DNA from 3 places in the Pantoea sp. X-Soil-MYKO-1289 genome. Region 1 is predicted to be linked to each of the others. Evidence: predicted binding sites of a transcription regulator. Region 1 holds the regulator's gene; each other region holds the start of a gene.
The links. The regulator PhoB, encoded in region 1, activates phosphate uptake and scavenging genes when phosphate is short. The targets are predictions, from matches to a motif close to CTGTCATAAAACTGNCNNAT.
Positions count from the first base shown of each region.

Region 2: opgB (phosphatidylglycerol--membrane-oligosaccharide glycerophosphotransferase) is a predicted target of PhoB. The motif match lies at 3,982-4,001, and genes of this name have one in related genera.
Region 3: pitA (inorganic phosphate transporter PitA) is a predicted target of PhoB. The motif match lies at 2,985-3,004, and genes of this name have one in related genera.

Region 1 is NZ_AP036004.1:1,024,606-1,030,019, reverse strand. It holds gene phoR (phosphate regulon sensor histidine kinase PhoR) at 1-1,279, opposite strand, end outside; gene phoB (phosphate response regulator transcription factor PhoB) at 1,294-1,983, opposite strand; gene sbcD (exonuclease subunit SbcD) at 2,179-3,378, shown strand; gene AC6I7Z_RS04865 (AAA family ATPase) at 3,375-5,414, shown strand, end outside.
Region 2 is NZ_AP036004.1:3,413,085-3,418,498, reverse strand. It holds gene pdxR (MocR-like pyridoxine biosynthesis transcription factor PdxR) at 1-804, opposite strand, end outside; gene AC6I7Z_RS16295 (GNAT family N-acetyltransferase) at 892-1,605, shown strand; gene opgB (phosphatidylglycerol--membrane-oligosaccharide glycerophosphotransferase) at 1,607-3,898, opposite strand; gene AC6I7Z_RS16285 (tautomerase family protein) at 4,098-4,487, opposite strand; gene AC6I7Z_RS16280 (LysR family transcriptional regulator) at 4,608-5,414, shown strand, end outside.
Region 3 is NZ_AP036004.1:206,740-212,153, forward strand. It holds gene rsmJ (16S rRNA (guanine(1516)-N(2))-methyltransferase RsmJ) at 1-26, shown strand, start outside; gene uspA (universal stress protein UspA) at 80-517, opposite strand; gene uspB (universal stress protein UspB) at 943-1,278, shown strand; gene pitA (inorganic phosphate transporter PitA) at 1,322-2,824, opposite strand; gene AC6I7Z_RS00955 (BaiN/RdsA family NAD(P)/FAD-dependent oxidoreductase) at 3,066-4,250, shown strand; gene AC6I7Z_RS00960 (hypothetical protein) at 4,465-4,662, shown strand; gene AC6I7Z_RS00965 (hypothetical protein) at 4,664-5,414, shown strand, end outside.

The DNA of each region.
Region 1 (5,414 bases):
CGATCAACCTTGACGGCAGCGTAAAGGTAAAACAGGTCTCTTTATCGGGAATGCTGGCGATCTCCAGCCGCGCATTATGGTGGCTAAGGGCGTGCTTGACGATCGCCAGCCCCAGCCCGCTGCCGCCGGTGGCGCGCGAGCGCGCCTTATCCACGCGGTAGAAGCGCTCCGTCAGACGCGGCAGGTGCTCGGCCGGAATGCCCGGCCCGTTGTCGCAGACTTTGAACTGCGCGCCCTGGCGGCTGCGCAGCCAGCTGATGTCGATGCGCGTGCCGTCCGGCGTATGGTTGACCGCGTTGTAAACCAGGTTCGAGATAGCGCTGCGCAGCTGATCGTCGTCGCCGAGCACCTTGAGATGCGGATCGGTATGGAAGTGGATCTCGTGGCGCCCATTGCTCAGCGTCTCCGCTTCGCGCTGCAGCAGATGCAGCATCATCGGCACGTCCACCGTCTCTTTCATGTCGATAGCCGGCGCCGCCTCGATGCGCGACAGCGTCAGCAGCTGGCGCACCAGGCTGTCCATGCGGCGCGTCTGCTCCTGCATGGTCTGCAGCGCTTTGCCGCGCGAGCGCTCGTTCATCACCGAGTCGTTCATCATCTCCAGATAGCCCTGCAGCACCGTCAGCGGCGTGCGCAGCTCATGGCTGACGTTGGCGAAGAAATTGCGCCGCGCCCCTTCCAGCTGGTGCATCTGCGTCACGTCGCGCGCCACCATCAGCCACTGCCCTTCGCTGTAGGGCATGATGCGGAACTCCATATGGTGCTGATTATTGAGAATTAAGGTGAGCGGCTTATTGAAATCGCGCTGGCGAATATAGCGGGAGAATTCCGGATAGCGCAGCAGGTTGAGGATGTTCTGGCCGTTATCTTCCGGCCAGCGCAGACCGAGGTGCTGCTGCGCCAGACCGTTGCACCAGAAAATGGCGCCCTCTTCCGTGGTGAGCACCACCGCGTCGGGCAGCGTCTCGGCGCCGCTGCGAAAGCGCTTAATCAGGTTGCCCAGCTCGCGCCGCCGCCGACGGTTGCGCAGCTGCATCTGATAGAGGCCGTAAAACAGCGGCTCCCAGCTCGCCTGTCCGGTGGGCGGCGTCATGGTGCGATCCACCCACAGCCAGTGCGACAGCCGCATCAGATTATAGAAGTGCCACAGCAGCATCCCCAGCACGCTGACCAGCAGCAGCCAGGGAAGATAGCCGAAAATCAAACCGATTATCAGCGCCGGCAGGCAGGCCAGCGCCAGCTCGGAGAGCAGTCTCTTCCAGGAGAGTCGTTCCAGCACGGTAAAGACTCCGTTTAGTAGCGGGCGGAGAAACGATACCCCGTTCCGCGAACGGTTTGAACCATGCGATCGTGGCCGGAAACTTCCAGCGCCTTACGTAAGCGGCGGATATGCACATCGACGGTGCGATCTTCCACATAAACATTGGTGCCCCAGACGTGGTTCAGCAGCTGCTCGCGGCTGTAGACGCGTTCGGGATGAGTCATAAAGAAGTGCAGCAGCTTATATTCGGTCGGGCCCATCTCCAGCGGCGTCGACTCGGACATCACGCGGTGCGACGACGGGTCCAGGCTCAGGCCCTGCATCTCGATCACCTCCTCCACCGCCATCGGCGAAATGCGGCGCATCACCGCCTTGATGCGCGCCATCAGCTCTTTCGGCGAGAAAGGCTTGGTGATGTAGTCATCCGCGCCCACTTCCAGACCGCGCACGCGATCTTCCTCTTCGCCGCGCGCCGTCAGCATCATCACCGGGATATCGCGCGTCAGCGCTTCGCGCTTCAGGTGCTTGATAAACTGAATGCCGCTGCCGCCCGGCAACATCCAGTCCAGCAGAATTAAATCAGGCCAGGGCTCAATCAGCTTGCCTATCGCGCTGTCATAATCCTCGGCCTCAATGGGCTGGTAGTCGTTCTGCTCCAGAACAAAGCACAACATCTCACGGATAGGGGCTTCATCTTCCACAACCAAAATGCGCTTAGCCATTGCAACTCCTGCTGATGTGACTGCTGTCACCGTTATATGCGGCGCCATTATGCGTCAGATTTATGACACTTTTATGAAAAACATAGCCGCTTAATCAGCGCGTTAACACTGCTTTATAACAACCGACGCCGCTTTTTTCGCTTTTGCGCCATAGCCGGTATAATCCTCCGGCAAACCGTTACCGCAGGGAGTTTTATGCGCATCATTCACACCGCGGACTGGCACCTCGGTCAGTTTTTCTATAACAAGAGCCGGGCGGCCGAGCACCAGGCCTTTCTCGACTGGCTGCTGGCGCGCATCGAAGAGTATCAGGTCGATGCGCTGATCGTCGCGGGCGACCTCTTCGACAGCGGCACGCCGCCAAGCTACGCGCGCGAACTCTTTAACCGTTTCGTGGTGGCGCTGCAGCCGACCGGCTGTCAGCTGGTGGTGCTGGCGGGCAATCACGATTCGGTCGCCACGCTCAACGAGTCGCGCGCCCTGCTCGCCTGCCTGAATACCCAGGTGATCACCACGCCGCAGGCGGATCACAATCTGCTGCTGCTGCGCGACCGCGCCGGCGAACCGGGCGCGCTGCTCTGCGCCATTCCCTATCTGCGGCCGCGCGATATTATGCGCAGCCGCGCAGGCCAGTCGGGGCGCGAGAAGCAGCTCAGCCTGCTGGAGGCGATCGCCGCGCACTATCAGCGCAGCGTCGACGCGGCGCGCGCGCATCCGCTGGCGCTGCCGGTGATCGCCACCGGCCATCTCACCACCGTCGGCGTCAGCAAAAGCGATTCGGTGCGCGATATCTATATCGGCACGCTCGACGCCTTTCCCGCGTCGGCTTTTCCCGACGTCGACTACGTGGCGCTCGGCCATATCCATCGCGCCCAGCGCGTCGCCAACAGCGATCATATTCGCTACAGCGGCTCGCCGATCCCGCTCAGCTTCGACGAGCTTGGCAGCGAGAAAAGCGTATTTTTACTGGAGCTGGATAGCGCCGGTTTGCAGAGCGTGACGCCGCTGCCCGTTCCGCCGTTCCAGCCGATGAAAATGCTGAAAGGCTCGCTGGCGGAGATCGAGGCGCAGCTGGCGCCCTTTGCCGACCATCAGGGCGACAGGCCGGTCTGGCTCGATATCGAAGTCACCACCCAGGAATTTCTCAGCGATCTGCAGCGCCGCGTCGAGGCGCTGACCGCCGATCTGCCGGTCGAGGTCCTGCTGCTGCGCCGCAGCCGCGAACAGCGCCAGCACAGCCTGGCGCAGCTAAAAAACGAAACCCTGAGCGAGCTAAAAGTGGAAGAGGTCTTCGCCCGCCGCATCGCGCTGGCGGAGGATATCGAAGAATCCGAGCATGCGCGCCTCAGCGCCCTGTTCCGCTCCACCCTCGCCTCGCTGGAGGAGAGCGAATGAAAATCCTCACGCTGCGCTTTAAAAACCTCAACGCGCTGAAGGGCGAATGGTTTATCGACTTTCGCGCCGAACCCTTCGCCAGCAACGGCCTGTTCGCCATCACCGGCGCGACCGGCGCAGGCAAAACCACTCTGCTCGACGCCATCTGTCTGGCGCTCTATCACCAGACGCCGCGCCTCGGCGTGCTGTCGCAGACGCAAAACGGTCTGATGACGCGCGACACCGCCGAATGCCTCGCCGAAGTGGAGTTCGAGATCAAAGGCGAAGCCTGGCGCGCCTTCTGGAGCCAGAACCGCGCGCGCGGCGCGGCCGACGGCAAGCTGCAGGCGCCGCGCGTCGAGCTGGCGCGCTGCATCGACGACAAAATCTTCGCCGACAAGGTCAACGACAAATTAAAACTGATCGAGTCGTTGTCGGGCCTCGACTTCGAGCGCTTTACCCGCTCGATGATGCTGTCGCAGGGGCAGTTTGCCGCGTTCCTTAACGCGAAACCCGGCGAGCGCGCCGAACTGCTGGAGGAGCTAACCGGCACCGAAATCTACGGCCAGATCTCCGTCGCCATCTACGAGCGCCACAAGGCGGCGCGGCTGGCGCTGGATAACCTGCGCAGCCGCGCCGGCACCCTGACGCTGCTCGACGCCGAAGCGCGCGCCGCGCTGCAGCAGCAGCTGAGTGCGCTGACCGAAGCGGAGCAGGCGCTTACTCAGCAGAACGATAGCCTGCGCAGGCAGCATCAGTGGCTGACCCAGGCGCAGCAGCTCGACAGCGACATTCAGGCCGCGCAGGCCGCGCTGGAGGCGGCGGAACAGGCGTGGCGCGACGCGGAAGCGGATCGCCAGCGGCTGGCGCGCAGCGAGCCGGCGGAGAAGCTGCGCGATAAATTAGCGCAGCGCGACAGCCTGCTGCATGAGCAGCAGCGCCTGCAGCAGACGCAGCAGCAGCTCGCACAGCAGCGCCAGGCCGCCGAGCAGCAGGCGCAGAGCGACCGGCAGCGTCGTGAGGCGGCCCAGTCGGCGCGCGACGCCGCGCTGCGCGAGCAGCAGGCGCAGGAGACGCTGCTGACGGAGCAGGTTATTCCGCTCGACCAGCAGATCGCCGCCCTGCTGGCGCAGGCGCAGCAGCAACAACAGGAAAGCGACCAGCAGCAGCAGGCGCTAACGCAAAGCGAACGCGCGCTGCAGCAGGAAACGGCGCAGCGCGACAGCCTGCAGGCCGCGCTGGTGAAACAGCAGCAGTGGCGCGCGGATCAGGGCGCGCTGCCGCAGTGGGGGCCTTCGCTGGCGCTGTGGCAGGAGCGTTTCGCTCAGCTGACGCAGCGCGAAAGCGCGCTGGCGGCGCTGCGCGAGCAGCAGCGTCTTCTGCAGCAGCGGCTGGCGCAGCGGCAGGCGGAGCTTGCCCGGCTGGAGCAGCAGGCGACGCCGCTGAGCCAGGCCGAACAGCAGGCAGCGAGCGCCCTGGAGAGGACGCAACAGGCGCTGGCCGATCTGGAGCAGCGCCATCCGCCGCAGGCGCTGCAGGCCAGCCTGGCGCAAAGCGAGGCGAGCCGCCCGCTGCGCCAGCAGCTGGCGGTGCTCGCCTCGCAGTGGACGCCGCTGCAGCAGCATCTCGCCGCGCGTCAGCAGCGCCTTGCCGCGCTGGAAAAGACGCTGCAGCAGGATGACGACACCCTGCAAACGCTGCGCGCCGCCTTCGCGCGCGAAAAGGCGTCGCTGGCCGATATCAAAAAGATTTGCGAGCTGGAGCAGCATATCGCCGATCTGGCGGCCTGGCGCGCGCGCCTGGAACCCGAGCAGCCCTGCCCGCTGTGCGGCTCTTGCCAGCATCCGGCGGTCGAGCGCTACGCCGCGCTGGAGCTGAGCGAGAATCAGCGACGGCTGGCCGAACAGGAGCAGCTGGTTGAGGCGCTGCGTGAACAGGGCATCAAAAAAGGCGAGGCCGTTAAGCAGGCGAAGGCCGAACAACAGCGGCTGCAGGAGGAACTGGCGGCAGAAACCCAACGGCTGGATGATTTAACCCAGCAGTGGCGAGTGTTACAG
Region 2 (5,414 bases), 2.4 Mb from region 1:
CGGGTACTGGTGGGTCGGCGAGCAGAAGATCAGGCGCGGCGGAGCGCTCTGCCACAGCCGATCGTCAGGCGCTAACCCCTGCTCGTCCACCGCCACCGCCTGCACGCGCAGGTTGCCCGCCAGCATGGCCGCTTTCGCGCCGCGATAGCCGGGATCTTCTACCCAGCCGAGATCGCCAGGGTTGCTGAGCAGGGTGACGCAGAGCGACAGCGCCTGCTGCGCGCCCTCGGTGATGACAATCTGCTGTGGCTGGCAGCGCACGCCGCGCGTCAGGCTGAGATGCTGCGCCAGCGCTTCGCGCAGCGCCATCTCGCCCAGCGGATCGCCATAGCCCAGCAGGCGCTGTGGCGTGTCGTTCAGCACGCGGTTAAGGGCGCGTCGCCACGCGGCAAAGGGAAAGTGCGTCAGCGCGGGCACCCCGGCACGCAGCGGCATCTCTTCGCTGCTGTAGCGATGGCCGGATCGCAGCATCGCCACGCGCTCGGCCACCGGCGCCTGGCTGACGACGTCGACGGCGACCGGCGCGGGCAGCGCAATCGGGCTGACGCGGCTGCCCTGGCGATCGCTAATCAGGTAGCCTTCCGCCTGCAGCTGCGTCCAGGCGTTAATCACCGTATTGCGCGACACCTGAAGATCCTGCGCCAGCTGGCGCGTGGCAGGCAGGCGCGTGCCCGCGGGAAGCTGGCCCGCGAGAATCGCGCGCTTTACGCGCTGGCAGAGCTGCTGCTGCAGGGTCTCACCGCCGCGCAGCGCGAGCGGGGCGGAGAGCAGCTGGACGGGCGAGGTCGGGCGGGCGTCGGGCATGCGTGGATCCATCATTCTCTCAGGCCGTGGAGCTTTTTAGCCTACCAGAAAAGCGGCACGCTCAGGTGACCACAATAAGGAGATGCTATGTCGCACACCACCAATGAGTATGGCCAGCCGGTCGGCCACCCTTTAACGGACTGGCAGCCGCGTCCGCTGCCGCAGCGCGAAACGCTGGAGGGCCGCTACTGTCGTCTTGAGCCGTTAAGCGTGGCGCAGCACGGCGACGCGCTGCGCGCCGCCTATCAACTGGCGCAGGATGGCCGCGACTGGACCTATCTATTCGCCGGTCCCTTTGCCGATGAGGCGGAATGGCTCAGCTATGCGCATCAGATGGAAAGCAGCCGCGATCCGCTGCACTTCGCGGTGATCGATCTTGAGAGCGGGCGGGCGGTCGGCACGCTGGCGCTGATGCGCATCGCGCCGGAGCACGGCGTAATCGAAGTCGGGCATGTCGCCTTTTCGCCGCTGCTGAAGCGCACGCGCCAGGCGACCGAGGCGCACTTTCTGCTGATGCGCTACGCCTTCGAACAGCTCGGCTACCGCCGCTACGAGTGGAAGTGCGACAGCCTGAACGCGCCCTCGCGCCGCGCCGCCGCCCGGCTCGGTTTTCAGTATGAGGGGGCGTTCCGTCAGGCGATCGTCTATCGCGGCCGCACGCGCGATACCCACTGGTTCTCAATCATCGACAGCGAGTGGCCGCAGGTGAAGCAGGGCTTCGCGCGCTGGCTGGCGGCAGATAACTTCGGGGCTGACGGCCAACAGCGCGAAACGCTGGAGGCGCTGCGCCAGCGCCCCTGAGTTAGCTCTGCGGCACGATGCGGATATCCACCATGCCAATGCCCAGCCGGCGCGGATCCTGGCCGGTAATATTGCCCACATTGCTCTGCTGCGGCTCCGGCGGCGCGATGGTCAGCGTATGATCGCCCGCCGGATTGGTGAAGTGCAGGGTGGTCGTGGAGAGATCCTCGCCCAGCGTCAGCAGCTGCTCCCGATCGCCGACGCGCACCGGAATCGGGCGGTGCGCGTTGGGCCCAAAGGCGCGCGCGGTGATCACCAGGTCAAAGCGCGCGGGCAGCGGATCGACATATTCAATCTTAACCTCCGGCGCCAGGTTGGCGTTGGACCAGCGTCCCCAGTTTTCCCAGCGCGAGATGCCGCTGAACCGCTTCACGCTGGCCGGCGCGCCCGGCACGGCAAACAGAAAGCGGTCGGCGTCGTAGCGAATATCGTTATCTTCAACGCGCAGCAGCGACTCATTACGCTGGTAGTTCGCCGGGCTCAGCGCCGTCTGCGGAAACTGCGCCTGGCCTTTCCACTGCGCTTTGTCGATGCGCGCGACGCTCGGCTGACCGCCGAGCTGCCCCATCGCCACGCAGAAGTCGGTGGAGAGCGCCAGCTCCGGCTGCCACAGCCGCGCCATACGGAAGCAGCGATCGACCCACACGAACTTCTCGCTGGCGGTGAAGTCCGCCAGCTGGTAGCGCAGCGGCGCTGCATATTCCCCTTCCGGCAGCGGCTCGACGTGGTTCTCGGCAACGCGGAACAGGATCGGCAGCCGGAACGTCGCGCCGGAAAAGCTGAAGCTGTTTTTCGCCGTATCAATAACGAAACGATCGAGCTTTTTCGGGAAGTTCCACAGCTGAATGATATCCGCCTTCCAGCGGCTGATATGGCTCTGAAAATCGGTGAGCTGGCCCGCCAGCGTCGCGCCCGCGAGGCTGCTGCGGCCAAGGCCGATCGCCTTATCGCCGCCGAGAATATCGAGCACCGTCGCGCCGTTATCCAGCGTGCTGCGCGGCCGATCGATCACCTCTGCCTGTGGCCGATCGCCGCGGATCACCATAAAGAGATCGCGGCGCGGCTGCTTGATCAAATACTGATGGGCGGTGTTGTTCATCGCCAGATGATCCGAGGTCACCACGATCACGGTGTTTTTAAAGTAAGGCGACGCCTTGATGCGGGCGATCAGCCGCGCCACATGCTCCTGCGAACAGGCCACCGCGCTGAACGACTGGTTGGGCTTGCCCTCGTAGCTGTAGCTTTTGCGCTGGCAGCTGCGCGACACGAAGCCGTCGGGATGGTGCGTATCCACGGTCAGCGCGAACAGGGCGAAGCGTTTCTGCTGGCGCGACAGCGCCTCATACTTCTCGAACACCTCATCCATCACCGTGTCGTCGTAGTAGCCCCAGTTGTTACGGTAGGCGGGATCGGCGACGCGATCTTTCAGCTCCTGCGAGCCCACCATATTAGCGGCATCGAAACCGTGCGATTTCAAAAAGATATCTTTACCGGCGAAGCGCAGATCCGCGCCCTGAATAAACCAGTTCTCATAGCCGGAATTTTTCAGAATATCGCCGAGACAGACGTTTTGCGGGTAGAAGCTGGAGAGCGCGGCGGAGGCGTTGCCGTCGAAAGGCGCGAACAGCGGAATGCCGCACTGCGAGGCGACCATGCCCGCGATGGTGTAGTCGGTGCCGGGCAGCTGCACGGTCTCGCTGAAATCCAGGCTCTGCGCCTTTTGCTGGCTCAGCTCCGGCGTCAGGCCAGGGAAAACCTGCTCATCGAAGTAGGTGCGCTCCAGGCTTTCGCCGTAGATATAGACCAGATTGAGCTGCGGGTTAGTGATGACCTTCTGCGGCACCTTGTAGTAGCTGTCGAAGTCGGAGTCCGCCAGCCGGGTATGCGAGGCGACCAGGCTGGCGACCTGGCGAAATGCGGGCGTGGTCTGTACCGAACCGGCGGCGCAGGCTACCGCCAGCAAACTCCAGCCGAGATGGTGCGGCCGCTCGTGGCGGCGCAGCAGCCAGCTCAGCAGGCAGATCAGCAGAAAGAGCAGCAGCAGCAGTCCGATCGCGGGCACCACATATTTACTGACGCCGGCGCCGGTCAGGCTGTTGGTCAGGGTATAGAGCACCGCGTCGTTGATGCCGTCGCCGGTGAAGTAGTTGCTGGCGAAGAGCGTGGCGTTGAGCAGGACGAACAGCACCAGCAGAAGCAGCACAAAGGAAAACCAGAGTTTATGGCGGCCGGCTTTCCACGAGTAAACGGCAATGGCCGCCAGAAACAGCGCCACTGAAACAAATTCGGACAACGTCAAATCCTCTCTTGAAGTGAGTGAGCGCATCCTGCGCAGCCCGCATGGAAGAAGGGGGAACTGGCGTCAATCTATAATGGCTGTCATAGCGCTGCAACATATGCCGTCCGAATTGTGCAGTGGGTAATCTTTCAGAGAGAAAAGCAGGCGACGGCCGCGCTGGTCGTCGCTGATAGCGGAGAAAAACGGCGGGAAATCAGAGCCGACCGGTAAGGTATTGCGCTTCGCCGTCGGCAAAGCTCCAGTCGCCTTTGTCGTTGGTAATAAAGCTAATCATCAGATCCTGACCCTGCACGCCGCAGCTTTCGCGCAGCTCGCGCGCCAGCTCCGCCATAAAGCGCTGTTTCTGTTCGGCGCTGCGCGGGCTGGTGTAGACGCGCACCATCACCAGGTTATCGCTGCGGCTAAAGCCGAGGCCGGTATCCTGGAAAACCATCTGATAAGCCTTGTTTTCGTGAACAATCTGATAGCGATCGCGTTCCGGCACCTGAAAGGCGGTCAGCACCGCGCGGTGCGCCGCGTCCAGCAGCGTGCGCAGTTCAGATTCGGAACGTCCCTGGATCACGTCGAATTGCAGTAGCGGCATTATTGTTGCTCCTCTGGAAGGGGGAATTTACGTATGCTGATGCCTCTATCCTGGCGCGTCGGCGGAGAAAGAAAAAGCGCGCCTGCTGAAATGATTATTCGATATAGCGAACAATAAGCCATGAAAGCGATAAAAACGGATGCGCTCTGGATCCATCTGCACTGGCTGCTAGTGCTGGCGGAGCAGGGCAGCTTTACCCGCGCGGCGGAGCGGCTCGAGGTGAGCAAGGCGGCGATGAGCCAGAAGATCAAAGAGCTGGAGAGCGCGGCGGGCGTGACGCTGGTGCAGCGCACCACGCGCAGCGTGCGGCTGACGGCGGCGGGCGAAAAGCTGGTGGAGGAGCTGCGCGACCCTTTCGCTCGCATCGAGCAGAGCTTCTTCGGCGTGCGCGACGCCGCCGGGCCGGTGCGCGGGCTGGTGAGAGTGACTGCGCCGGTGGCGTTCGCGCGCCAGCAGCTGGTGCCGATCGTCGGGGATTTTCTGCGCGCCTGGCCGCATATCCGGCTACAGCTCGACGTCACGGATCGCCTCGTCTCGCTCAGCAGCGAAGGGTTCGATCTGGCGATCCGCCACAGCAGCGCGCTGCCGGACAGCCACGTCGCGCTGCCGCTGTGCGAGACGCGCACGCTGCTGGTGGCTTCGCCGGACTATCTGGCGGCGCACGGCGCGCCGCAGACGCCGCATCAGCTGGCGCAGCACAACTGCTTATATTATCCGCGCGGCGTGGAAACCCCGCGCTGGACCTTTGTCGACGCGGCGCAGGAACGGGTGCAGGTGAGGGTGCAGGGCAGTTTCGCCACCAACAACAGCGAGTCGATACGCGATGCGGCGCTACAGGGGCTGGGCATCGCCATGCTGCCGGACTTCAGCGCCCGCGAGGCGCTCGCCCGCGGCGCGCTGCGGCAGGTGCTGCCGCGCTGGCGAGCG
Region 3 (5,414 bases), 820 kb from region 1:
ATATTTATCCGCCGCTCAATCCTTAAAAGATAAAAAAGCCGGTCAGCACCGGCTTTTTAGCATGGCTACGCTGTGCCGCTTATTCGTCGTCCGCGTCGCGCAGCGGAACGATCAGCATATCGATATGCACGGTGTTGATCAGCTGGCGCGCCGACGACATCAGCTTGCTCCAGAAATCCTGATGGTGGCCGCACACCACTAAATCCACGTCATATTTTTTAATCGCGTCGACCAGCACCTGGCCAAGATCGCCGCTGCCGCTCAGGGTCTCGCTGATAGGGTAACCTGCCGCATCGGACAGCCCGCGCAGCGCGGTATGCGTCTCTTCCGAGATACGCTTCTGCATATCGCCCAGATTGACGTCAATCAGGCCGGTATAGAGATCGGAATAGTTCACATCGACGTGAATCAGCGAAATTTTGGCGTCATAGGGACGCGCCAGCGAGACGGCTTTATCCACCAGCAGCTGGCTTTCGGGAGAAAGGTCTACCGCAATCAGGATATGTTTATAAGCCATGATATAACTCCTTTCACAAGATTCAGGATGGCGACCTGTCTTCCTCTCGCGTCATTGCCTGCGCAATCCTTTACGCGAACGGGCGATATTTGTCACCAGTTGCTCTGGCGGTGTTCCCGACAGATAGTTGTTATGCCTTTAGTATAGCGGCGACGGTTAACAAATGCTGCGGTACAGGCTTCGGTTGTGAATAAGATCAAGGCTTAGCGCCTTTTTCGCTCGCGGCGAACGAAAATCATCGCTGGAAAAGAGTTAAAATCTTCTCCTACACTACAAATTAACGGTGGTACTTCTCAGGTGCCGACCGCCTAAGCTTGCTAAAAAACAGAGATCTCTTCAGGTCATTCAGTGGTCGGCTTTTCCCGTGGAGCATGAAGCGCAGCCGCGCTCCAGCCTGTCTCCGCGGCTCCAGCTGGGAGGGAAATATGATCAGCACTATCGCGCTTTTCTGGGCTCTTTGTGTGGTGTGTATTGTGAATATGGCGCGCTACTTTTCTTCTTTGCGCGCGCTGCTGGCGGTGCTGCGAGGCTGCGATCCCTTACTCTATCAGTATGTCGACGGGGCCGGCTTTTTTACCTCGCATGGTCAGCCGAGCAAACAGGTGCGGCTGGTGCGCTATATCTGGGCGAAACGTTATCTCGATCATCATGACGAGGAGTTTATTCGTCGCTGCGAGCGGGTGCGCGGTCAGTTCATTTTAACCAGCGCCTTGTGCGGGTTAGTGATCCTCAGCCTGATTTGTCTGGCGATCTGGCACTAGAAATAAAAAGGGCGACCTGCGTCGCCCTTTATTTTTGCGTGGCTTACACCAGCTTCAGCGCCAGCCAGTAGAGGCTGCCCGACAGCACAATACAGACCGGCAGCGTAAACACCCACGCCATGGCGATATTCTTGATGGTGCGGCTTTGCAGACCGCCGCCGTCCACCAGCATGGTGCCCGCCACCGATGACGACAGGATATGGGTGGTCGAAACCGGCATGCCCGTATAGCTGGCGATGCCGATGGAAACCGCCGCGGTGACCTGCGCCGACATGCCCTGCGCGTAGGTCATGCCTTTTTTACCAATCTTCTCGCCGATGGTGGTCGCGACGCGACGCCAGCCGATCATGGTGCCGATGCCGAGCGCCAGCGCGACCGCCATAATGATCCACACCGGCGCATACTCGATGGTGCCCAGCAGATCGGTTTTCAGCTTGCCGAGGAAGCGTTTATCGTCGGCGCTGGTTTCCGGCAGCTTGGCCGCCTTATCGGCGGTATCGGCGATGCACAGCAGCAGGCGACGCATCTGGCTGCGCTGCTCGACGCTAAGCTGGTCGTAGCTTTGCAGGTTGGTGTTCAGCAGGCTCTGCGCGCGCTGTACCGCCTGCAGCGCACGGGCGCTGTCGCAGTGGAACTCTTTCGGGCCGGACGGCGTCTCTTCCGGCGTCGGCAGCGCAGGCGGCGCCATCTGAATGATGTGCGTCAGCGCCTCGCTGTGCTGCTGATAATACTGTTCGAGGTGATTGACCGCGTCGCGCGTGCGCGTGATGTCGTAGCCGCTGGCGTTCATATTGACCACGAAACCTGCCGGCGCGACGCCGATCAGCACCAGCATAATCAGTCCGATGCCTTTCTGGCCATCATTGGCGCCGTGCGAGTAGCTGACGCCGATTGCTGAGACGATCAGGGCGATACGCGTCCAGAACGGCGGCTTTTTCTTGCCGTCGATTTTTTCGCGGTCAGCGGGCGTCATATGGATGCGCGCGCGCTTTTTAGTGCTGCTCCAGTAGCGACGCAGCAGGAAAATCAAACTGCCTGCGACGATCAGACCGACAATCGGCGACAGAATCAGCGACAGGAAGATATTGATGACTTTCGGGATATTAAGCGCGTCGATCACCGAGGTGCCGGTCATCAGCGCGTTGGTCAGGCCGATGCCGATAATGGCGCCAATCAGCGTGTGCGAACTGGAGGCCGGCAGACCGAGATACCAGGTGCCGAGGTTCCAGATAATCGCCGCCAGCAGCATGGAAAAGACCATCGCCAGCCCGTGCGCGGAACCAACATTTAATAACAGATCGGTAGGAAGCATATGCACGATAGCGTAAGCGACGCTTAAGCCACCAAGCAGAACGCCAAGGAAGTTAAATACGCCCGCCATCACCACAGCAAGCTGCGCGCGCATCGCGCGGGTATAGATCACCGTGGCAACTGCGTTGGCCGTGTCGTGAAAGCCGTTGATTGCTTCATAAAACAATACAAACAGCAGGGCAAGAACCAATAACAGGCCGGTACTGAGGTCAAGACCAGCGAACAAATGTAGCATACACATTACGCCATTTTGAGGACATGAGCGCGGCGCATTATCTGCGACAACGCAGGGTATGGGAAAGCAAAATATAGCCTTGTTTTGACTTAAGAATGTCTAAAGTTGACTGGATTCTCCTAAAAGTGCCATAAAATGAACCGTTTACATTATGACATAATTACGACAAATTTTTGACGCTGGCGTCACGCAGAGCAGACCTCTACAATCAGCGCCTCTTAAAACAGGCGGGGCGAAGGCAGTGGAAAAGTTTGACGTTATTATTATCGGCGCCGGCGCGGCGGGACTGTTTTGCGCGGCGCAGGCCGGGCAGCGAGGCCGACGCGTGCTGTTGCTGGATAACGGCAAAAAGCCTGGGCGTAAGATCCTGATGTCAGGCGGCGGGCGCTGCAACTTCACCAATATGTACACCGATCCGGCCGCCTATCTGTCGCACAATCCGCACTTCTGCAAATCCGCGCTGGCGCGCTACACCCAGTGGGATTTTATCGATCTGGTTAATCGCCACAAGATCGCCTACCACGAAAAGACGCTGGGGCAGCTCTTCTGCGACGACTCGGCGGCGCAGATTGTCGATATGCTGATGGCGGAGTGCGAAAAGGGCCAGGTGACGCTGCGTCTGCGCAGCGAGGTGCTGAGCGTGACGCGCGATGCGTCGAGCTATACGCTGCAGCTCAACGGCGCGGCGGTGCAGGCGGAAAAGCTGGTGATCGCCAGCGGCGGACTCTCTATGCCGGGCCTGGGCGCCACGCCGTTCGGTTATAAGATTGCCGAGCAGTTCGGTCTGAAGGTCTATTCGACCCGCGCCGCGCTGGTGCCCTTTACCCTGCATAAGCCGCTGCTGGAGCGGCTACAGACGCTCTCCGGCGTCGCGATCGACACCACCATCGAGGCGCAGGACGGCACGCTGTTCAAAGAGGCGATGCTCTTCACCCACCGCGGGCTGTCCGGTCCAGCGGTGCTGCAAATCTCCAGCTACTGGCAGCCGGGCGAGCAGGTTACCATCAACCTGTCGCCTGCCACCTCGATTGAAGAATTCATCCACGCGCAGCGCGAGGCGCATCCGAACCTGAGCCTGAAAAATAGCCTGGCGAAGCTGCTGCCGAAACGTCTGGTAGAGGTGTTGCAGGAGCTGGGGCAGGTGCCGGACGTCACGCTGAAGCAGCTGAACGGCAAGCAGCAGGCGGAACTGGCGCAGACGCTGCACCAGTGGCGCGTGCAGCCTAACGGCACGGAAGGCTATCGCACCGCCGAGGTGACGCTGGGCGGCGTCGATACCAGGCTGCTCTCGTCGAAAACGATGGAAGCCCGCGACGTGCCGGGACTCTATTTTATCGGCGAGGTGGTGGACGTGACCGGCTGGCTGGGCGGCTATAACTTCCAGTGGGCGTGGAGTTCAGCCTGGGCTTGCGCGCAGGCGCTGTAACCCGCGTCGGGCGTCGATATCGGGCTGCGTTGCGGCCTGATCGACGCCTTTTTTAAAGCCTGTTTTGCCCCGCATTAACGCCGCTTCACCCGCTTTCTCTCCCTCTGCCGCTTCGCTAATTCTCTGACCTGAAACACTTTTAGACTAATCCGCCTGGCGCGTTTGCCGCCCCGATTTCATACTTCTGATTTACCACAGAGGAGATCCGCCCCCAATGCTCACCTTTATGCGTTCCCTGTTTTCCAGCCCCGAGAGCTTTATCAGAGGCATGTCACGTCAGGATCTGAATGAATCCATCGCCGACGGCGAGCGCATCATTATCGATGAAGACGGCAACGCTTCGGTAAACGTGCTGAGTGAGGAAGTGCATGAGGATTTCGCCCGCCACGTCGAAACGCTAAAAGGAGTTTAAGATGGGTACGGCGATATTTATGGTGCTGATGGTCTGCGGCTACTGGTACACCAGCCGCGATCTCTCCAGCCGGTTTAAAATCCGTCGCAGCTTCGGCTGGGATGTCTATTTTCTGGTGGCGCTCTACGGCTGCATTTTTGTCCTGCAGGGCATGCTGGCGACCGCCATTATCTGGCTGCTGCTGTTGATAATTTCCAGCGTCGCCAACGCGCTGCAGGTGGTGCCCGGCGAACATCTGCGCTGGCAGATGGAGTTTATGAACTGGAGTTTCCTTGGCATCCAGGCGCCGGTTGTTGTGATGCTCGCCTTCGCGGTGCTGTTCTGCATGTACCGCTCAAACTGGTCGGCGAGCGCGCGCCTTAACAGCAGCGGACGCCAGGATCTCTATCAGCAGCTCTCTAAATCCAACGGCGTCGAGCAACTGCTTTATCAGTGCATGCAAGAGGGCGAACTGGCGTGGATTACCCTCAAGTCGCGCCGTATCTATATCGGGATGGTGCATGCCGCTACCTTTGAATATGAAAACACCGCCAACATCGTGATTATTCCTATGCTTAGCGGCTACCGCGACAGTAAAACGCTGAGCATGTCGATTGAACATAACTACAGCCGCTGGTACGCCGAGCACGGCATCACGCTCACGTCCGAGCCGAAAAACGCTATGGCGTTCCGTAAGGTGCTGATGGTGGATCAGATTGAGAGCCTGTCGCTATTTGACCCGGCCAGCGCCAGTTCGCTGGCGATGACGCACC